3 regions of the Streptomyces sp. NPDC005281 genome follow, and region 2 is predicted to be linked to each of the others. Evidence: riboswitches for the same ligand, from Rfam matches in the RefSeq annotation. Region 2 holds a riboswitch; each other region holds the start of a gene.
What was found. A riboswitch is a leader RNA that binds a small molecule or an ion and turns the genes downstream of it on or off. The one in region 2 is predicted to bind S-adenosylmethionine.
Positions count from the first base shown of each region.

Region 1: it holds a riboswitch for S-adenosylmethionine, as region 2 does, so the genes downstream of both, ABZV42_RS14670 (aminotransferase class V-fold PLP-dependent enzyme) here and thrC (threonine synthase) in region 2, are expected to answer to the same signal.
Region 3: it holds a riboswitch for S-adenosylmethionine, as region 2 does, so the genes downstream of both, ABZV42_RS04270 (putative leader peptide) here and thrC (threonine synthase) in region 2, are expected to answer to the same signal.

Region 1 is NZ_JBEXGX010000009.1:15,500-22,777, forward strand. Features, by position in the region: gene ABZV42_RS14645 (NlpC/P60 family protein) at 1-138, opposite strand, end outside; gene ABZV42_RS14650 (NYN domain-containing protein) at 538-1,887, opposite strand; gene ABZV42_RS14655 (hypothetical protein) at 1,923-2,162, opposite strand; gene ABZV42_RS14660 (rhomboid family intramembrane serine protease) at 2,316-3,071, shown strand; gene ABZV42_RS14665 (Lrp/AsnC ligand binding domain-containing protein) at 3,114-3,395, shown strand; gene ABZV42_RS14670 (aminotransferase class V-fold PLP-dependent enzyme) at 3,435-4,796, opposite strand; SAM riboswitch class IV at 4,987-5,103, opposite strand; gene trpD (anthranilate phosphoribosyltransferase) at 5,222-6,286, opposite strand; gene ABZV42_RS14680 (cytochrome bc complex cytochrome b subunit) at 6,470-7,278, opposite strand, start outside.
Region 2 is NZ_JBEXGX010000001.1:456,780-464,057, forward strand. Features, by position in the region: gene groL (chaperonin GroEL) at 1-1,432, opposite strand, end outside; gene ABZV42_RS01955 (cold-shock protein) at 1,809-2,012, opposite strand; gene ABZV42_RS01960 (MoaD/ThiS family protein) at 2,454-2,729, opposite strand; gene thrC (threonine synthase) at 2,726-4,024, opposite strand; SAM riboswitch class I at 4,042-4,198, opposite strand; gene ABZV42_RS01970 (glucosyl-3-phosphoglycerate synthase) at 4,403-5,347, shown strand; gene ABZV42_RS01975 (trehalose-6-phosphate synthase) at 5,425-6,882, shown strand; gene otsB (trehalose-phosphatase) at 7,028-7,278, opposite strand, start outside.
Region 3 is NZ_JBEXGX010000002.1:352,637-359,914, forward strand. Features, by position in the region: gene ABZV42_RS04255 (amino acid ABC transporter ATP-binding protein) at 1-697, opposite strand, end outside; gene ABZV42_RS04260 (amino acid ABC transporter permease) at 694-1,698, opposite strand; gene ABZV42_RS04265 (hypothetical protein) at 1,865-1,999, opposite strand; SAM riboswitch class IV at 2,154-2,299, shown strand; gene ABZV42_RS04270 (putative leader peptide) at 2,336-2,401, shown strand; gene ABZV42_RS04275 (cell envelope biogenesis protein OmpA) at 2,713-3,495, shown strand; gene ABZV42_RS04280 (MFS transporter) at 3,976-5,397, shown strand; gene ABZV42_RS04285 (acyltransferase) at 5,603-6,781, shown strand; gene ABZV42_RS04290 (expansin EXLX1 family cellulose-binding protein) at 6,957-7,278, shown strand, end outside.

The DNA.
Region 1 (7,278 bases), on a different contig from region 2:
GACCTCGTCCTTGTTGGGCTTCTCGGACGGGGCCGCGTTGGCGGCGTTGGCGCTGAGCACAACGGCAGCAGCTGCGGCGGTGGTGAGCACGGTCACACGGGTGCGGCTCGGCTGCTTGGGTCGACGGTGGGACGCCACGAAGGCGAGCTCCTTCTTCCTCCAGCCGCCTGCCGAAAACGCCGACGGGCGGTGCCCCTCCACCGTCACTCCTCATGAGTGATCACCCTAGTTGGAGGTTCGAGCCACGACCCTAGTGACCTACTTGTGATCAGTTCAAATCCAAACCTGAAAATTCTTTGTCACCGAGCGCATTCTTTGCCATCAACTCACCTGCAGTGATGTCCGCTTGACACTACGTCGTGTGAAGGTCCGACCAATTCGGTCATCAGCGCCCACAGGTTGCGCATGGTGCGTACGCGGCTCATGCGACTTAGGCCGCGGATCGCCGGGCACGTGAAGACCGGGGCCTGGAGGGCGAGATGGGGCTCTCGAACGTGAAGGAAAGGCGCAATCCGGACGCGAGGGAAGAGGCGTCGCTCAGCCGCGCGAGAAGCGCTTGAGGAGCACCACGGACGCCACCGGCCGGGCGCCCGCCTTGGCGATCCCGTCGGCCACCTCACGGTCGGTCGACACGACGATGACCGGCCGGCCGGGCGGCTCGGCGCGCACCAGCTGACGGATCAGCTCGTCCGCCGTGACTCCGGGCTTGGAGAACAGCACCCGCACCCCGCGCGGGGGCGCGAGGAGCACCGGCGCGGCCAGTTCGGCCCCGTCGAAGACACAGGTGACCTCGGCGCCGGTCTGCGCGGCCAGTTGCGAGAGCTGCCCCAGCAGCCGCAGCCGCTGCTTCTCCAGAGGCATCTGGGGATAGCCGGTCTTGGTGACGTTGTAGCCGTCGACGACCAGATGCGCCTGGGGCAGCGCGAGCAACTGGTCCAGGATCGCGGGGTCGTTCTCGGACAGCGCGCGGGTGGCGATGTCCTTCGGGGTCATTCGTCCCGGTTCGACCGCTTCCACCGTCTCCGCGGGCCGCACGGAGACGGGGGGCAACGCCAGTTCCCGGCGCAGCCCCTGGGCCGCTTCCAGCACCGTGTCCAGCAGCAGTCGCACCCGCATGTCCTCGACGCTGCGCCCCTCGCGGGCCGCCTTGCGGGTGGCCTCCAGGGCGGCCTCGGCCTCCGCGAGACGCGCCTTGAGCCGCCGCGTCTCGCTCTCGGCCGCGGACACCTGGGCCTGGCTCTCCGCCCTCGTCCCGTCCGTCTCGGCCTGGAGCTTGCGCAGCGCCGCCTCGCCGCGCTTGACGTCGCTGAGAGCCCCGCGCAGCTTGCGGTGAAGCGATTCCGCTTCCTTCCGGGCCGATTCCAGCTCCGTGCGCAGCCGTTCGGTCTCGGCCCGCGTCTGCCCGCGGGCCTCCGCGAGTTCCGCGCGCAGCCGGTCCAGCTCGACGCGGCTCTCCTCGTCGGCGCGCTCGGCGTCCGCCCGCAGGGCCTCCTCGCCGGCGGCGGTCACGAGCTTCACCCAGCCGGGGGGACGCACGACATAGGCCGCGGCCGCCACGTCCAGCGGGTCCGCGGCCGGGGGCGGCGCGCCCGAGTCGAGAGCGCCGACGAGCTCGGGCTGGGTCTCTCTGAGCTTCTCGGCGATGCGCTGTCTGAACAGCGGGTCCGTCTCCAGCGCCGTCGCCATGGCGTTGCCGGCGAACTTGGCGCGGCGATTCGGGGCGAATCGGGCGTACTGCCGCAGTTGTGCGGGCAGTTCGGACACCGTCAGGCCGCCGAAGCCGTCCGAGACGATCTGTACGACGCGTCGACGCACGCCGTCGGGCAGCGGACGGTCGAGCACCTCGGCGGTGCCGTCGTCCGGCTCCCCGCCTGTGGTCTCCACCATCCGTTCACCCCAATATCCGTGCGGGGCCCGCTCCGTCAGGAGCCGGCGCCCGGCCTGTCCACGAGTTCGACCTGATCCACCGCGTTGCACCAACGGCACCGCACCGACTCGATGGTCTCACTGACCACCTCGCGCTCCTCGACCTTGGGCTCTCCGGCCAGGTCCAGGTGCACATACTCGACGACCTTCGACGAGCGGGTCACGTCGAAACGCGTGAGGTTGCCGCAGAGGGCGCAGCGCCAGCGGGTCTTGGCGTCGGGCAGGGGAACCGTCATAGGGCAGCCGCATTCCTTCTAGTGTCCGTCCGGCCCCGGATTTCCCGGTGCTTTGGCTCGTAACCCTACGGCCTGGCGGGTACTCGACGCTCGGCTGTCCATGGCGGCGAGGCGGTCTGTGTGCATGGGTCCGGTTGCGTCATGCTCTGGACCATGATCGGCAATTGGAGTGCGACGGTCGGCAGGGCGCTGCGGGGCCGGTCGGCGCCGGTGACGTACGGACTGATCGTCCTGTGCTGCCTGATCTTCGTGATCGGTCCCGCCTCGGGTCTGGATCCCGCGTACGGCACCGGGGACGGGCTGCTGGTCGCGCAGCGGGCGTACTTCCGCCGCTGGGGCGTGGTGCCGGCCGGCCTGTTCGGCGGGGCGCCGGGCGAGGCGCTCACTCCCGCGACCGCCCTGTTCATCCACGGCAGCTGGCTCCACCTCCTGGGCAACATGCTGTTCTTCTACGTCTTCGGGCTGATGACCGAGGAACGCATGGGGCACGTGGAGTTCGCCCTCTTCTACCTGGGCTGCGGGTATCTGGCCCTCCTCGGCTACGCGGCCGCCAACGCGAGCTCGCAGCAGTCCCTGGTCGGGGCCTCCGGGGCGATCTCCGCGGTGCTCGGCGCGTTCCTCTACCTGTTCCCCAGGGCCCGGGTGACCAGTCTCTTCCCGTTCCTGTTCTTCCTGCCGCTGCGGTTCCCGGCCTGGGTGGTGCTGCCGTTCTGGTTCACGCTGCAATGGCTGGCGGCGGGCCGCAGCTCCTCGGGCCCCGGGGTCGCCTACCTGGCCCACCTGATCGGCTTCTCCCTGGGTTTCGCCTACGCCTGGGCGCGGTTCCGCGGCCGCCCGGCGATCGTGCCCCTCCGCGGGGTGCTGCCGGGGCCCCCGGTGGAGCGGCCGGGCCGGGTGGACCGCGAGTAGGGTGAGATCCCCAGCAGCGGCCCCCTAGGGAGAGAACCAGCCGTGATCACCGCGATCGTCCTCATCAAGACCAGCGTGGACCGGATCCCCGAGATCGCCGAGTCGATCGCGTCACTGGAGAGCGTCAGCGAGGTCTTCTCCGTCACCGGCACCTACGACCTGATCGCGATGGTCCGGGTCAAGGCCCACGACGATCTCGCGGACGTCATCCCCGGCAAGATCAGCAAGATCCCGGGCGTCGAGGCGACGGACACGCACGTGGCGTTCCGTACGTACTCCCAGCACGACCTGGAGGCGGCGTTCGCGATCGGTCTCGACTCCTGACCGACGCGGCACCGCCTCCGGGCGGAACCGTTCTCGGCGTCAGAACGCGGGGACGCAACGGCCGCCCTCGGTGCGGTACTGCCAGCGCGCGCCGTCCCTGACGAGCTCGCGCACCGCGCGGACGAACCGCTCGACGTGCTCGTCGGGGGTGCCGGCCCCGAAGCTGACGCGGATCGCGTTGAGGGACTTCTCGCCGGGGGCAGCCTCGGGGGCTCCGCACTCCCCCTGGGTCTCCGGCGCGCTGCCGAGCAGCGTGCGGACGAGCGGGTGGGCGCAGAAGAGGCCGTCGCGGACGCCGATGCCGTACTCGGCGGAGAGCGCCGCCGCGAAGTGCGAGCTGTTCCAGCCCTCGACGACGAAGGAGATGACGCCGACCCGCGGGGCGTCGTCGCCGAAGAGGGACAGGACCCGGACCTCGGGGACCTCGGCGAGACCCTCACGGACCGTGCGGATCAGACGCTGCTCGCGGGCGAGAAGGTTGTCGAAGCCCTCCTCGGTGAGGGCCTTGCAGGCCGAGGCGATCGAGTAGGCGCCGATGACGTTCGGCGAGCCGGCCTCGTGCCGGGCGGCGCTGTCGTGCCACTCCACGTCCACGCCGCCGTCCGCGCGCCGGGTCACCTTGCGGCTGGCGCCGCCGCCCGCGAGGTACGGGTCGGCCTCGCGCAGCCAGTCGGAGCGGCCCGCGAGGACACCGGAACCGAAGGGCGCGTACAGCTTGTGCCCGGAGAAGGCGACCCAGTCGACGTCGAGGTCCTGGACCGACACCGGGTGGTGCGGGGCGAGCTGCGCGGCGTCGAGGACGATACGGGCGCCGTACGCGTGCGCGGCGGCGGCCAGCTCCCGCACCGGCCACAGTTCGCCGGTGACGTTCGAGGCGCCGGTGACGCAGACCAGGGCCGGTCCGTGGGGGTCGCGGCCGGCGAGGGCTCGCTCCAGGGTGTCGACGGCCTCGCCCGGGGTGCGCGGGGCGTTCAGGTAGGTGACGCGGGCGTCGCGCCAGGGCAGCAGCGAGGCGTGGTGCTCGGTCTCGAAGACGAAGACCTGGCAGTCGGCGGGGAGCGCGGCGGCGAGCAGGTTGAGCGAGTCGGTGGTGGAGCGGGTGAAGACGACCTGGTCGCCGGCGCGGCAGTCGAGGAACTCCTCGACGGTCCTGCGGGCGTTCTCGAAGAGGTCGGTGGAGAGCTGCGAGAGGTAGCCGGCGCCCCGGTGGACGCTGCCGTAGTACGGCGCGTACGCGGCGACGTCGTCCCACACCCGCTGGAGGGCGGGCGCGCTGGCCGCGTAGTCGAGAGCCGCGTAGGTCACCTCGCCGCCGGTGACGAGCGGGACGGTGACATCCCGGCCCAGAACGGCCAGAGGGGCACAAAGGGACTGGTCGGCGGCAACGGTGGAGACAGACATGGCGAGCTCCTGTGAGAGGCAGGCGGGATCACCGCGCGAGCCGGCCGCCCGAAGGCGTGGCTCAGCGCGGGAAAGGGTGAAAAAGGGTGTGCGGGGGCGGGGCTCTACGCCCTATCGCATTCGCTTGCTCACAGAAGGCTCCCTCGTACGACCAGGACCCCTGGTTGCGTCCGCCCGAGGGGGCGGGAGGGGTCCGCGCTTGCCGTAGGCCTCGCTGCCTACGACCTGGTCCTCACCCGGGGCACCCCGCCACGGACGGAGGGTTGCCGGACAGCCGGCCGGGGCCTGATGGCTGTCACTCATGACCTGATACAGCATCTTGCCAGAGGATCTTCCACGCGCAAGGCGCAGTCCAGGATCCGGACTGCGCCTCGCTCCGTGTCAGGGGCGGATCAGCGGGGCGGGTTCCCGAACCCGTGGCCCGTTCAGGCGTTGCTGGCCGCCACCCAGCGGTCCAGGGTCAGCCTCGCGGCACCCGAGTCGATCGCCTCGGCCGCCTTCTCCATGCCGGCGCGGAGCTGGTCGGCGAGCGACGCGCCGGTCGGCGACAGGGCCACCAGCGCCGCGGCCGAGTTCAGCAGGACCGCGTCCCGTACGGGCCCGGTCTCGCCGTCCAGCACCCGCCGGGCGACCTCCGCGTTGTACGAGGCGTCGGCGCCGCGCAGGGCCTCCACGGGGACGATGTCGAGCCCGACGTCGCGCGGGTCGAAGCGCTCCTCGGTGACCGCGCCGTCGCGGACCACCCAGACGTGGGAGCCCGCCGTGGTGGTCAGCTCGTCGAGACCGTCGTCACCGCGGAAGACCAGCGAGGAGTTGCCGCGCTCCGCGAACACGCCCGCCACGATCGGCGCCATCCGGGCATCGGCGACGCCGACCGCCTGGGCCTTCACCCGCGCCGGGTTGGTCAGCGGTCCGAGCACGTTGAAGGTGGTCCGGATGCCCAACTGGCCGCGGGCCGCCGCCACATGACGCAGCGCCGGGTGGAACTTGACCGCGAAGCAGAAGGTGATCCCGGCCTCCTCGGCCACCGCGGCGACCCGGCTCACCGGCAGTTGGAGATTGACGCCGAGCTTCTCCAGGACGTCCGACGCCCCGGACGCGGAGGACGCCGCCCGGTTGCCGTGCTTGACGACCTTGGCGCCGGTGCCGGCCACCACGATGGAGGACATCGTGGAGATGTTGACGGTCTTCGCGCCGTCGCCGCCCGTTCCGACGATGTCGACGGTGTGCCCGGGCACTTCGATCACATTGGCGTGCTCGTACATCGCCCGGACGAGTCCGGCGATCTCCTGGACGGTCTCGCCCTTGGCCCGCAGGGCGACCACGAACCCGGCGATCTGCGCGTCGGTCGCCTCGCCGCGCATGATGCGGTCCATCGCCCAGGCCGTGTCGTCCGCGCTCTGGTCGCGGCCTTCGAGCAGTCCGTTCAGTACGGCGGGCCAGGAACGGCCCGCCGCGGTGTCGCCTCCAGCGGGGTTCACAGCGCTCATGGTCGCTCCTGGGTTCGTAGGTCACACGGTCGCGGGTGACCCGGTCGTGGGTGACGCGGTCGCGGGTGACGCGGGGTGGATCGCCCCGCACCACCGGGTGAGTCCACCCTATCCAGCCCGGAGACGGCGAAGAGCCCCGTCCAGTGCATGGACGGGGCTCCTGCCGTGGCGGACTGCCGGGGATCAGTGGTGGCCGTGGCCGCTCGCGATCTCCTTGTACTCCTCGACGGTGGGCTTGGGGATCTGGCCTTCCTCCCCGTAGAAGCCCTCGCTCATCTTGGCGCGCAGCTTCTGCGCGCCCGAGACCTTGCGCTCGACACCGTTCTCGTCGACCGTCGGGCCGATCTCGGCCGGCTTGTACTGCTCGTGCGCGGTGAGCGTGTGCAGCGCGTCCTGGCTGAGCGGCTCGTGCACCTCGATGAACTCACCGTGCGGCAGGCGCTTGATGATGCCCGACTCGCGGCCGTGCAGCACCTTGTCCCGGTCCCGGCGCTGGAGGCCGAGGCAGATCCGCTTGGTGGCGATGAAGGTGAGCACCGGCACGACGAAGAAGGCGATCCGCACGAACCAGGTGATCGAGTTGATCGCCAGGTGGAAGTGCGTGGCCCAGATGTCGTTGCCGCCGCCGACGAGCAGGACGAAGTACCAGCTGATCCAGGCGGCACCGAACGCGGTCCGGGTCGGGACGTTGCGCGGGCGGTCCAGGATGTGGTGCTCGCGCTTGTCGCCGGTGACCCAGGACTCGATGAACGGGTAGACCGCGATCGCGACCAGGACCAGCGGGAAGATCACCAGCGGGATGAACACGCCCAGGACGAGCGTGTGACCCCAGAGGTTGATCTCCCAGCCCGGCATGACACGGATCAGGCCTTCGGAGAAGCCCATGTACCAGTCGGGCTGGGCGCCCGTGGACACCATGTCCGGACGATACGGACCCATCGACCAGATCGGGTTGATCGAGGCGATCGCCGCGATGGCCGCGATGACACCGA
Region 2 (7,278 bases):
CGGCGTTCAGGCCGTGGCCGACGGGAAGGTTGCGCACCTTCTCGACAATGACGCCACCCTCGAGACCACCGTTGACGGCGATCTGCTTGAGCGGGGCCTCCAGGGCCAGACGCACGGCGTTGGCGCCGGTCGCCTCGTCACCCGTGAGCTCGAGCTTCTCGAAGACCGAGGAAGCCTGGAGCAGGGCCACGCCACCACCGGCGACGATGCCCTCCTCGACGGCCGCCTTCGCGTTGCGAACGGCGTCCTCGATGCGGTGCTTGCGCTCCTTGAGCTCGACCTCGGTGGCGGCACCGGCCTTGATGACGGCCACGCCGCCGGCCAGCTTCGCCAGACGCTCCTGGAGCTTCTCGCGGTCGTAGTCCGAGTCCGAGTTCTCGATCTCGGCACGGATCTGGTTCACGCGGCCGGCGACCTGGTCGGCAGAGCCGGAGCCGTCGACGATCGTGGTCTCGTCCTTGGTGATGACGACCTTGCGGGCGCGGCCCAGCAGGTCAAGACCCGCGTTCTCCAGCTTGAGGCCGACCTCCTCGGAGATGACCTCGCCGCCCGTGAGGATGGCGATGTCGCCGAGCATGGCCTTGCGGCGGTCACCGAAGCCCGGGGCCTTGACGGCGACGGACTTGAAGGTGCCACGGATCTTGTTGACGACCAGGGTCGACAGGGCCTCGCCCTCGACGTCCTCGGCGATGATCAGCAGCGGCTTGCCGCCCTGCATGACCTTCTCGAGGAGCGGGAGCAGGTCCTTCACGTTCGCGATCTTGGAGTTCGCGATCAGGATGTACGGGTCGTCGAGGACGGCCTCCATACGCTCCATGTCGGTGGCGAAGTACGCCGAGATGTAGCCCTTGTCGAAGCGCATACCCTCGGTGAGTTCCAGCTCCAGACCGAAGGTCTGGGACTCCTCGACGGTGATGACGCCTTCCTTGCCGACCTTGTCCATCGCCTCGGCGATGAGCTCGCCGATCTGGGTGTCGGCGGCGGAGATGGAGGCCGTGGAAGCGATCTGCTCCTTGGTCTCGACATCCTTGGCCTGCTCGAGCAGGGCACCGGAGACGGCCTCGACGGCCTTCTCGATACCGCGCTTGAGGGCCATCGGGTTGGCGCCGGCGGCGACGTTGCGCAGACCCTCGCGCACGAGCGCCTGGGCGAGAACGGTCGCCGTGGTCGTACCGTCACCGGCGACGTCGTCCGTCTTCTTGGCGACTTCCTTGACCAGCTCGGCGCCGATCTTCTCGTACGGGTCCTCGAGCTCGATCTCCTTGGCGATGGAAACACCATCGTTGGTGATCGTGGGCGCGCCCCACTTCTTCTCGAGGACGACGTTACGGCCCTTGGGGCCGAGGGTGACCTTGACGGCGTCGGCGAGCTGGTTCATCCCGCGCTCGAGACCGCGCCGTGCCTCCTCGTCGAACGCGATGATCTTGGCCATGTGAAGTGGTCCTCCCGGACGGGGTGGATTGCTCCGGATCGTGCCCGCGCCCGCGACGGACGGCCTGCAAGCCTTGTGGTTCCTTGCCCCACAGGCCCGCGGGCCTCGCTGACCCGATCCAAATTCTGTCACTCTCACTGGGAGAGTGCTAACGCCAATGATTAGCACTCGACCCCCCCGAGTGCAAGGTGCCCTCGCGAAGCGAGCCCGTTGGGGGGTGGCGGTCGGGCGACGGGCGGGCGCAGGGTGCGCTCGCGAAGCGAGCCGTCCGGCAACGGGTTGACGGGGGCGGCCGAGCACGCACGAGGGGCCCGCATCCCTGGTGGGATGCGGGCCCCTCGTGCGTGAGTTGAGTCGGTGGTCGTTCGCGCCCGGATCAGACGGCGAGTTTGACCATGTCCGCCTGCGGACCCTTCTGGCCCTGCGAGATCTCGAACTCCACTCGCTGACCCTCTTCAAGGGTGCGGTAGCCGTCCATCTGAATCGCGCTGTAGTGCACGAAGACGTCCGCACCACCGTCGACCGCGATGAAGCCGTACCCCTTCTCCGCGTTGAACCACTTGACGGTGCCCTGAGCCATGCCTAACTCCCCTATTACTGGCCCTTGCACAGATCCACACTTCGCGGATCCGGGTCAGACCTCACCCCCCATTGGTTGGGGGTGTGCGCCGGAACGCGTCGACCGCGGCTGAATGTATCTGTCCAACTGCCCTCTGCAACAGGTCAATCGGACGAGAATTCTGGGCATGGCTGATCAATGATATGCGGAGGACATGCAAGAATCCGGGGCAAGTCGGGCCCCATAAATGCCATAAAGTGCCCAAAAAGGCGAGCTACTTTGGCTACTTCTTGTCGGCCGGCGAATGCTCACTCATATGCGCCCGGCATGAAACCAACATCAAAAGCGGAGTGGCTTCCCCAACTCTAGCGCGTTCAACCCTACAGAATTGCCCCCTCCGCTTGTCTTACGGAGGGGGCAATTATGTGAACGCAATGTGTTCGGCATTACCGAGGGTAACGATCAGCCTCCGGCGACGGCCGGAATGATCGAGACGCCCACACCGTCCGGGGTCGCCGTCTCCAGACCCTGCTCGAAGCGCACGTCGTCGTCGTTGACGTACACGTTCACGAAGCGGCGCAGCTTGCCCTGGTCGTCCAGAACGCGCGCGGCGATGCCCGTGTGGTTCTTCTCCAGGTCGCCGATGACCTCGGCGAGGGTCGCGCCCTCGGCCGTCACCTCGGCGGCGCCACCGGTGTAGGTGCGCAGGATGGTGGGGATGCGGACGTTGACGCTCATGATGCGAGGCCAGCCTCTCGGAAGGAGTCGAGGTTCGGGCGGATGGTCGCGGTCAGCCCGGTGTCGGAGGCCACCGCGTCCAGGGTCTTGAGGCCGTCGCCGGTGTTCAGAACGACCGTGGTGAGGGCCGGGTCCAGGAGACCGTTCTCGATCAGCTTGCGGGTGACGCCGACGGTCACCCCGCCGGCGGTCTCCGCGAAGATGCCCTCGGTGCGCGCGAGCAGCTTGATCGCGTCGACGATCTGCTCGTCGTTCACGTCCTCCACCGCGCCTCCGGTGCGGCGCGCGATGTCCAGCACGTACGGCCCGTCCGCCGGGTTGCCGATGGCGAGCGACTTGGCGATGGTGTCCGGCTTCTGCGGCCGTACGACGTCGTGGCCCGCCTTGTAGGCGACGGAGACCGGGGAGCAGCCCTCGGCCTGGGCGCCGAAGATCTTGTACGGCCTGTCCTCGACGAGTCCGAGCTTGATCAGCTCCTGGAGGCCCTTGTCGATCTTCGTGAGCTGGGAGCCGGAGGCGATCGGCACGACCAGCTGGTCGGGGAGCTTCCAGCCGAGCTGCTCGCAGATCTCGTACGCCAGGGTCTTGGAACCCTCGGCGTAGTAGGGCCGCAGGTTGACGTTGACGAATCCCCAGCCCTCGCCGGCCGGGTCGCCGATCAGCTCGGAGCAGAAACGGTTCACGTCGTCGTAGTTGCCCTCGATGCCGACGAGTTCGCCGCCGTAGACCGCGGCCATGACGACCTTGCCCTGCTCCAGGTCGTGCGGGATGAACACGCAGGAACGGAAGCCGGCGCGGGCCGCAGCGGCGCCGACGGCTCCGGCGAGGTTGCCGGTGGAGGAGCAGGAGAGGGTGGTGAAGCCGAAGGCGCGGGCGGCCTCGATGGCCTGGGCGACGACGCGGTCCTTGAAGGAGTGCGTCGGGTTGCCGGAGTCGTCCTTGACGAACAGCTTTCCGGCGTCGACCCCGAGCTCACGGGCCAGGTTGTCGGCCTGGACGAGCTTGGTCCAGCCCGGGTTGATGTTCGGCTTGTCCGCCACGTCCGCGGGGACGGGCAGGAGCGGCGCGTAGCGCCAGATGTTCGCGGGTCCCGCTTCGATCTGCTTGCGGAGCTCTTCGGTGTCGTAGGCCGAGAAGTCGTAGGCGATCTCCAGCGGGCCGAAACACTCCTCGCAGGCGAAGACCGGGCCGAGCGGGACGCGGTGTCCGCACTCGCGGCAGGAAAGCGCCGCGGCCGGGCCGAGATCGACCGTTTCGGCGGAGTTCGTGGTGCTTGCAACTGTCTGCGCAGCCATGGAGGCGAGGCCCTTTCTCCTCATCTTCCTCACAGCGCACTTCGCCGTGAGACGGATTTGGCACCTTCCCGAGCCGGGAGCCTCGCGACGCGATCGACATCGATCGGTACGAGACCGGCTGGAGGGTTGCCGGGGCTTCATCGGGCCGTATCCCTCTGCCCCTCTGGATGAGCGGTATTTGATTGTTGAACTGTTGAACGCGATACACGCCCATGATCCAGGACATGCGATGGTCATGCGCGTTGTTCAAGACTGTAACCGAAGGCCAGGACAGTTGAGATAGTCGTCCGAACCGCGAGACGAGCCGATCGATCTGCCGCTGGCCGCAGCGGGCACGCCGATGAGAGCGTGTGATCAGACAGTGAGGAGCCGCAGACGGTGCTGAGAGAAGTCGAAAGCTGGCTGAGCACACGCTCCTGGTCCGTGACCGACCGACCGCTGCACAGGCTCATGGCGGCCAAACGCGTCAGCGGGTCGACGGTGAGTGTCGTGCTGCCCGCGCTCAACGAGGAGGAGACGGTCGGCGAGATCGTCGCGATCATCCGCCACGACCTGATGCAGCAGGTGCCGCTCGTCGACGAGATCGTCGTCGTCGACTCGGGCTCCACGGACCGCACCTCCGCGGTCGCCGCCGCCGCGGGCGCGCGGGTCGTGCACCGCGACGACATCCTGCCGCGGATTCCGGCCGTGCCCGGCAAGGGCGAGGTGCTGTGGCGGTCGCTGCTCGTGACGAGCGGGGACATCGTCTGTTTCATCGACGCGGACCTCAAGGAGTTCTCGTCCGACTTCGTCTCCGGCATCGTGGGCCCGCTGCTCACCGATCCCGGCGTGGACCTGGTCAAGGCGATGTACGACCGCCCGCTGGCCGGCACCGGCGGGCAGGGCGGCCGGGTCACCGAGCTGATGGCCCGCCCCCTGCTGAACATGCACTGGCCCCAGCTCGCGGGCTTCGTCCAGCCGCTCGGCGGCGAGTACGCGGCCCGCCGCTCCCTGCTCGAACAGCTCCCCTTCCCCGTCGGCTACGGCGTGGAACTCGGCATGCTCGTCGACTCCCTGCACCTGGTGGGTCTCGACGCCCTCGCCCAGGTCGACGTCGGGGTGCGCAAGCACCGCCACCAGGACGGACAAGCGCTGGGCCGGATGGCCGCGGCGATCTACCGCACCGCCCAGCTCCGGCTGGCCCGCGGCCACCTGATCCGGCCCTCCCTCACCCAGTTCGAGCGCGGCCGGGACGGTTTCCGGCCGCGCACGTACTCCGTGGACACCGAGGAAAGGCCGCCGATGACCGAAATCTCCGAGTACCAGCGGCGCAAGGCCGCCTAGACCGGCCCGGACGGCCGCGATCGCATACGGCCGAAGGGCGCGTTTGAGCGTTTCGACACGGGGCTAGGTTTCGAGGCATGGCTTCAACGCATGGTGCCCACCGGATTCTGGTCGCGTCCAACCGCGGCCCGGTCACGTACGAGGTACGAGAGGACGACTCGCTGCACGCCAGGCGCGGCGGCGGCGGACTCGTCTCGGGACTCTCGGCGATCGGGCCGGAAGCGGGCGCCCTCTGGGTGTGCTCCGCTCTCGGCGACGGCGACCGCGAGGCCGTCAGGCGCGGAGTCGGCGAGGACGGCGTTCGCATGCTCGCCATCGACGGCGAGGTGCACGCCGACGCCTACAACGGCATCGCCAACTCCGTGCTGTGGTTCGTCCACCACATGCTCTACCAGACCCCGCTGGAGCCGGTCTTCGACGCGGAGTTCCGGAGCCGGTGGGAGTCGTACCGGACCTACAACCGCGCCTTCGCCGAGGCGCTGGCCGAGGAGGCTGCCGAGGGCGCGGCGGTGCTGGTCCAGGACTACCACCTGTGCCTGGTGCCCGGGATGCTCCGCGAACTGCGCCCCGACCTGCGCATCGGCCACTTCTCCCACACCCCGTGGGCACCCGAGGACTACTTCCGGATGCTCCCCGACGACATCAGCGCGGAGCTGATGGCGGGCATGCTCGGCGCCGACCGGGTGGCCTTCCTGACCTGGCGGTGGGCCACGGCGTTCCTGCGCTGCGCGGAGACGGCCGCCCCCGGGCGCCGTACCGGGTCCTGGTCATCGGGGGCGCCCCGGGCGGTCGTGCACCTGGACGGCGCAGGGGCGCCCCTGCGGGAGACCCTCATCGGGGTGCACGGCCTCGGCGCGGACGCCGAGTTCCTGCGCGAACGCTCGCACCGGGCGGACGTCGAGGAACGGATGGCCGCGCTGCGCGAGGAGATCGGCGCGGACCGCAAGGCGATCGTGCGCGTCGACCGGACCGAGCTGTCCAAGAACATCGTGCGGGGGCTGCTGGCGTACCGGCAGCTGCTCGACGACCACCCCGAGTGGCGCGAGCGGGTCGTCCATGTGGCCTTCGCCTATCCGTCGCGGCAGGACCTCGCGGTCTACCGGGACTACACGGCCGAGGTGCAGCGGCTCGCCGACGAGATCAACTCCGGTTACGGAACGCCCGGCTGGACCCCGGTGGTGCTGCATGTGAAGGACGACTTCGCGCGCTCGCTCGCCGCGTACCGGCTGGCCGACGTCGCCCTCGTCAACCCCATCAGGGACGGCATGAACCTCGTCGCCAAGGAGGTCCCGGTCGTCTCCGACGAGGGCTGCGTGCTGGTCCTGTCGCGGGAGGCCGGGGCCTACGAGGAACTGGGCGAGGACGCGATCACGGTGAACCCGTACGACATCACCGGTACGGCGCGGGCGCTGCACGAGGCGCTCGGCATGCAGCCCGGCGAACGGGCGGAGCGCACCAAGCGGCTGGCCGCCGCGGCCACCGCGCTGCCGCCCGCCCAGTGGTTCCTGGACCAGCTGCACGAGCTGGAGGGCTGAGCGAGATCCCAGCCTGAAATCAGCCCCTCCGGCGTTTGAGGAGCGGGGTCCGGGGCGGAGCCCCGGGTACGGGACGGGTAGGGGCGGAGGGGGCGAAAAAGGCCTGCCCCCCGCCCCGGCCCGCCCGGGGCGACAGGCGACCGGGTCAGCCGAGGGCGGCCGCGAGAGCGGCAAGGAGGCGGACGACCCCGGCCGGCCCGTCGACCACCAGGTCGGCGCGTTCGGCGAGTTCGGCGACCTCGGAGCTGCCGCTGCACACCAGGAGCCCGGGGATCCCCTCGGAGCGGAGCTTGTCGACGGCGGCGAAGGCGGGCAGGTCGCCCAGGTCGTCGCCCGCGTACAGGACGGCCTCGGCGCCGATCTCCCGTACGTACTCCATGAGGGCGACGCCCTTGT
Region 3 (7,278 bases), on a different contig from region 2:
CCTCGTCCATGAAGATCACGCGGTCGGCGATCTCGCGGGCGAAGGCGATCTCGTGGGTGACGATGACGAGGGTGGTGCCGCTGTGGGCCAGATCCTTGATGACGGCGAGGACTTCACCGACCAGTTCGGGATCGAGCGCGGACGTCGGCTCGTCGAAGAGGATGATTCCGGGCCGCAGAGCGAGGGCGCGGGCGATGGCGACGCGCTGTTGCTGGCCGCCCGACAACTGCCGTGGATAGGCGCCGGCCTTGTCCGAGAGCCCCACGCGGGCGAGCAGATCGCGCGCCAGCTGCCGGGCCTCGGGCCTGGAGAGCTTGCCGATCGCCACGGGAGCCGCGGCCACGTTGTCCAGCACGGTCAGATGCGGGAAGAGGTTGAAGTTCTGGAACACGAACCCGATGCGGCTGCGCTGGGCCAGGATGACCCGCTCGCTCAGCTCCTTCAGGCGCTCGCCCTGTCCGCGTACGCCGATGAGCTCGCCGTTCAGACGCACATGGCCGGACTCGGGCTTCTCCAGGTGGTTGATCACGCGAAGCAGGGTGGACTTGCCGGATCCGGACGGACCGACGACGACCGTCACCTCACCGGGCCGCACCGTCAACCGCACACCCCGCAGGACCTGTTGGGTGCCGTACCACTTGTGGACGTCGTGCACCTCCACGGCCGCGGGCCGTGGGCTCTTCGTCTCGCCGCTCATATCGCCGTCTCCCTGCGGACCCGCGCCCGTACGTCACGCAGACCGCCTCGCACCTTCTGCAACGGGGTCGGCGGCAGCGTGCGCAGCGCGCCCCGCGAGTAGTGCCGCTCGACGTAGAACTGGACGACGGACACGACGCTCGTGAGGATCAGGTACCAGGCGGTGGCGACGAGGAGCAGCGGCACGATGTCGCCGGGGTAGGTGCTGCCCATGCTCTGCACGGAGCCGAACAGGTCGAGCAGGGACACGTAGAAGACCAGCGAGGTGCCCTTGATCAGGCCGATCAGCTGGTTGACGTAGTTGGGGGTGATGGAGCGCAGCGCCTGCGGGAAGACGATCCTCGCGAACTGGTAGCGCTTCGGCAGTCCCAGGGCGGCGGCCGCCTCGTGCTGCCCCTGGTCGACGGAGAGAATTCCGCCGCGTACCACTTCGGAGGCGTAGGCCGCTTCGTTCAGGCTCAGCCCTACGACGGCGACGGCCATGTCGGTGGCCAGATGGGACTCGTCGAAGGTGAAGAAGGCCGGCCCGAAGGGAACGCCCACGCTCAGCGTCCGGTACAGCGCGCTGAAGTTGTAGAGGAACAGCAGCACCACGATCAGCGGCACCGACCGGAACAGCCAGGTGTAGACCCAGCTCACCGCGCGGAGCACCGGGCTCGGGGAGAGCCTGGCCAGAGCCAGCAGGACACCGCCCAGCAGGCCGAGCACCGCGCTGTAGAAGGCGACTTCGAGGGTGATGAGCAGGCCATCGAGAATGACCGGGCGAAAGAACCAGTAGGCGAAGCGGTCCCACTGGTAGAAGGGGTTGGTCACCAGGCCGTGGGTGACCTGTGCGACCAGGACGAGCACGACGGCCGTGACGATCCAGCGGCCGGGACGCCGGAGCGGAAGAACCCGCTGGGCCGACAGGGGTTCGGACGCGGCGGGGAAGTCGGTACGGGGGATGGCCTCGGCTGGGGGCGCTGATCCGAAGGACACAGCGCTGCCGGGAGGTTGGCTCATGGGGAGCTCCAGCGGATTCGGACAGCCCGGAAGCACGCGAGCGGCAGCGCCGTGCCGAACGGAGACGGCTCGGTACGAGGCGGTGCGCGGTTACACGCGAAACGGGTGCTGGACAGGGAACGGACGCACCGCGACAGCGGTGGTCGTCAGGGACTCGGAGGAACCGTCAGCCCTGACTGATGGGGTGACACGTACCCGTACACAGGGCGCTGTTGACGCGCAGCAGGTCCACGGAGCGGTCGGCGCAGAGCACATCGCGGCCGAGGCGCCGCCATGCGGCCGTCCCGTCAGCTGTGCGCATCGCCGTCACCATTTCTCTCCGGCCCGAAGGCATCCCTTGTGGGCCGCACGTTAGGGCTGCCCGGAAAAGAATGTCAATGCGCGTGACCACCAAGTGAGACCGCGCTACCGGCCTTCTTGACGGCGCGACAGAGCGCACCGAGACTGACATGGACGGTCACGATTGTCAGCGCCCACGGTGCGGGTCCGCCCCGCTCCAGTGGTCATCGGCCCCGGCCCGCTGACAGGCAACCCTTCCGCCGCGACGGGGTGCCCCGGGTGACGACCGGGTCCCGCCGGTGCGGCGGGGCAAGCGCGGTCTCGCTTCTCGCGAGCCCCGGAGTCGGGACCGGTGGGAATGCCAAGGAACGGCTTGACGAGGCGCCTGCACATCGATCTGTTGCGTGTCTCCAGCGCCTACTGATTCGCGACCGGTCCGCCAGGGCCTGTCGTTCGGATCATGTCGCGCGGCGCGGGTGTGACCCGCACTCCCCGAGGCTCTTCGAGCGCGGAGGACCCCAGCGACGGTGTGTCGTAGGTCGCCGACGTCCCCCGCCCCGCGGCCGCACGCACCACACCCCGCTCGGCCCGGCCGAGGGGGCGCCCTGCGTCAGGCCGACCTGATCCGAACGACAGTCCCTGGATCCGGACCGGCGCGACAAGCGCAGTCAATCCGCATCCGGCCGTCGGTGCCCACAAGGCGGCGGTGGCTTCCGTCTTCCTCCAGGGAGAGTCATGCCCGAGACAGCTTCGCGCAATTCCACCACTGCCAGCTCGCGCCCCTGTGAACAGATCTCGTTCCCCTCGGCCCTTCGGCTCAAGCCGGCGGCGACCCCGTCCGCGCTCCCCCACCGCGTCGACAGCCGCATCGGTGTGGGCCTGGCCGGCGGCTTCTACCCCGCTCCGCACCGCTACGAGCTCTACCTGTCACGGAGTTGTCCGCACTCGCTGCGGATCGCCATCACTCTCGGACTGCTCGGCCTGAAGGACTCGGTCGCCACCACCCTCCTGACGGACCCCGCCCGCACCCCCGACGCATTCGCGTCGCTGCGCCGCGCCTACGAGGCCACCGAGCATCACTTCGACGGGCCGCTCACGGCGCCCGCGCTGTGCGACCGCTGGAGCGGACGCATCGTCAGCAACCACACGCCCGACATCCTCCGCGATCTCGCCGGGCTGCTCTCCGGCCACACCACGACATGCCCGTCCACGCTCTGGCCTTCGTCCCTCACCGCCGACATCGAAGCCCTCCGCGATCTGCTGGACCGCGATGTCGTCCCGTCGGCCCGGCCCTCGGAACTCGCGGCGGCCCTGGACCTGCTCGACTGCCGACTCAGCGCGCGGCCCTACGTCCTGGGCGACTCCCTCACGGCGGCGGACGTCGACGTGTGGGTGGCCCTCACCGGTCTTGGCGGGCCGGAGGTCCTCCGCTCGCAACCCCGGCTCCTGGACTACGTACGCCGTCTCGGCGATCACCCCGCCTTTCGGCACGGGAGCGATGCGGCGTCGGACGCCTGACCCTCCCCTCGGAACTGGGGAGGCGGCCGGCCGGGGAGGCCGCCGGGCAGGTGGGCGGGCCCTCGCGCGGACGTCGTGCGCGGGACCGGCCCCGGCCACCGGCTCAGGTGGCCGGCCCCGGTTGTCTGCCCCGGTCCGCCCCGGTCCACCCCGGTGGCCTGTCCCGGTTGTCTGTCCCCAGTCCGCCTCCACCGCCGGGCGGAGCCGGCCGGCCAGAGCGCGGCAGGCCGCCTCCGCGTCGGCGACGTTCTGGCCGGCGCGCACCCGGCGCCCTCGATCGACCACGTCATCCACAGCCGTCCATGGCGTGACTCTGTCCCATCGCCGGGATCGACGCCCGCCCGTTCGGCCCGGAACACCTGCCGCGAGGGTCCACCCGGTCCGCCCCCGCCCACGTGCGGTCCCACGGTGTTCAGCGCACGCTATGAGCGTGGGAGGCCGACTCCCGCATCACACGTCCGGCGGCCAGAAGGAACGACGATGGCTGAAACCGGCCCCGCGAAACGGCCGTCGGCGGCGCAGCGACGAGTCCTCGCCCCGCTCGCCCTGGCCCAGTTCATCTGTAGTTTCGCCGGCTCCAACATGAACGTGATGATCAACGACATCAGCAACGATCTCGACACCACCGTTCAGGGCGTGCAGGTCGCGATCACGATCTTTCTGCTGGTGATGGCCGCGCTGATGATCCCCGGCGGGAAACTGACGGACCGCTACGGACGCAAGCGCTGCTTCCTCGCCGGTCTGACGGTGTACGGCGTCGGCGCCCTGCTGAGCGCCCTGTCCCCAGGACTGGGCGTCCTGATCGTCGGCAATTCGATCCTTGAAGGCATCGGAACGGCTCTGCTCATTCCGCCCGTCTACATCCTCACGACCCTCCTCTTCGAGGACATGACCTCCCGCGCGAGGGCCTTCGGGGTCATCATGGCGCTCGGCGGAATCGGCGCCGCGGCCGGTCCGCTCATCGGCGGGCTCATCACCTCGTGGATCAGCTGGCGGGCCGCCTTCGTGTTCCAGGCTCTCGTCGTCGCGGTCATCGTCGTGCTGAGCAGGCACATCGAGGACCCGCTGCCTGCGGACCCGGAACGCCCCTTCGACACGGTCGGCGCCGTCCTGTCGGCCGCGGGCCTCGTCCTCGTCGTCATGGGCATCCTGGCCGCCGACAACAACGTATGGCTGATGGCCGGACTGCTCGTCCTCGGTGGGCTGACACTGCTGTGGTTCTTCCGCCACGTGCGCGCCCTGGAGTCGGCGGGGAAGGAACCGCTGCTGTCCATCAGCCTGTTCCGCGACCGCACCTCCAACCTCGGGCTCATCACGCAGAACATCCAGTGGCTGCTGCTGATGGGGACCTCGTTCACCGTGGCCGCCTTCCTCCAGGTGGTACGCGGCTACGACGCCGTCGAGACCGGTGTCATCTTCACGGCCGCCACCCTGGGTCTGCTCGCGACCTCACTGGCCGCCCAGCGTCTCGCCGAGCGCCGCCCCCAGCGCTCCCTGATCATCGCGGGCTTCGTCGTCACGATCGCCGGCATCGTCGTGCTGATCGCGATGGTCGACAGCTTCTCCAGCGCCTGGGCCTTCGCTCCCGGACTGCTCCTGGTCGGACTGGGCCTGGGGGTGATGCTGACCCCGTCGGTCAACATCGTGCAGTCGAGCTTCCCCGAGGACCGCCAGGGCGAGATCTCCGGCCTGTCCCGCAGTGTGTCGAACCTCGGCTCCTCGCTGGGCACCGCCGTCGCCGGCACGATCCTCGTGGCCGGATTCACCACCCGTTCCTACGGCGCCGCCATGGTCACCCTCGCCGTCCTCGGACTCATCGGCCTCGCCGCCGCGGCTCTCCTCCCCCGCCCCGCCTCGATCGCACACGACGCGGTGGGCACCCGGGCCTCCGAGGGCGGCTGAACCCGGGCCCAGTGACGCGCTGTCCGCATCGCCGCCCCAGCACAGGCGAAGAGGCCCCGGTCCCTCCGAGAACCCCCACCCCGACGAACCGGTCCAGGCAGGCCATTCGATGGAACCCGCACCTCCCGTTCTCCGGCCGCCTTCGCGGTGGCCGTCCACTACGGCAACGCCACCCGCGTCCGGCGGAGCCGCCGGTCCCCCACGGCTGGGCTGGCTGGACGCGGTGCGCGGAATCGCGGCGCTTCTCGTGGCGGTCGACCACTCGTCATACGCCTTCCTGGCGGAGTCCCGTGAACACCTGATGCCCCAACTGAACATCGGCCGTTACGGCGTCATGCTGTTCTTCCTGGTGAGCGGCTATGTCATCCCCGCCTCGCTCGAGCGCCGGGGCTGCGTCCGGACCTTCTGGACGGGCCGGGCCTTCCGCGTCTACCCGCTGTGGGCCGCCGTGGTGGGAACGGTCGCACTGCTCGATCAGCTGGGCGTCGCGCAGGTGCGTGCCCGCTTCGCCGGGCGGGATCCCGTCACGGTGGCCGTCGCGCACCTCACCCTGCTCCAGGAACTGCTGGGGACACCGAGTGTCGTGCTCGTGCTGTGGACCTTGTCGTACGAGCTGGCCTTCTATCTGCTGGTCGTGGCCCTCTTCACGGTCCGGCTTCACCGTCGGCCGGCGACCGTCGCGGTGGTGCTGGCGATTTCGGCAGCGGTGAGCGCGACGGCGGCGTTCGTGCCACGCCCGTGGGCGCTGTCCTCCGTGATCGGCGCGGGCCCGCTCGTCGCGCTCGCTTCGGCGGCACTGGTGATCGCAGTCCGCCTGGGGAGTTCCGGGTCGTCCGCGCTGCGCGTGCCCGGAGCCGTGGCGGGAGGGGTGCTCGCGCTGGTCCTGGTCGCCTTCAACGGGACCGTTCCCCTCTGGGAAGGCCTGGTGATCCTGGCAGTGATGTTCCTCGGCACCGCCGTGCGGCGGGCGGAGAGCGGGGAGAGCACCTTGCCGCGCCTGGCCCGCACGACCGCCGTGGTCCTGGTCTGCGCGGTGGGGAGCGCGTACGCGCAGGGCGACGGCGACCATTTCGTACGGCGTGGCTGGATCACGGCCTTCCTGCTGGCCGCCCTCACCTTCGGCGTGGCTCTGGCGCTGCGCCGCCGGACGTTCCCGCGCGCGCTGACCTGGCTGGGGACGATCAGCTACTCGGTGTACCTGGTGCATCCGGTCCTGCTGGCGGTGAGCGACAGGGTGATCGGCCGGTGCCGACACGACAGTCTCCTGCTCGAAGCGGCGTTCTTCGCCGTGCTGCTGCCGCTGTCCGCGCTGACGTATCGCCTCATCGAGCTGCCGGGTCTGGCCAGGGGCCGGAGACGGATCAACCGGATTCGCTCGACGTGACCCCGCCAACCTGTCGTCCGTAGTAGACATGTCCCGCCCGTACGGGACGGCGGCGGCCGGAACACGAAGTGGGGCTCGGCGTCCGGTGGGTCCGGCACGGAACGGACGGCGGCCCCTTTCGCCTCCCGCTGGCGACGGACGGGCACACCGGGCTCGATCTCCCGAACGGATGCACATGAAGGAAAACAGGCAGGGCGCGCGGCGGCGGGGACATCGGCCGAGGCTGCAATTCATCGCACCGATCGCTCTGGTCGCGGTGGGCGCTCTGGTCTGTCTGATCATGGCGTTCCGGCCCGGTGCCGGGACCGACGCGGGGAACACCGCGGCGACGGCGGACGCCGGTTCCCGGGGGACCGCGGCTGGCGGCCCGTCGTCTCCGGCCGGAACCGCCTCCCCCTCCGCGTCGCGGTCGCCGAGCCCGGCCGCCTCCACGACCGCGACGGCCCGCCCCTCCACCACCTCGGCACGGCCGTCGGCCTCGGACACCTCCCGGACCC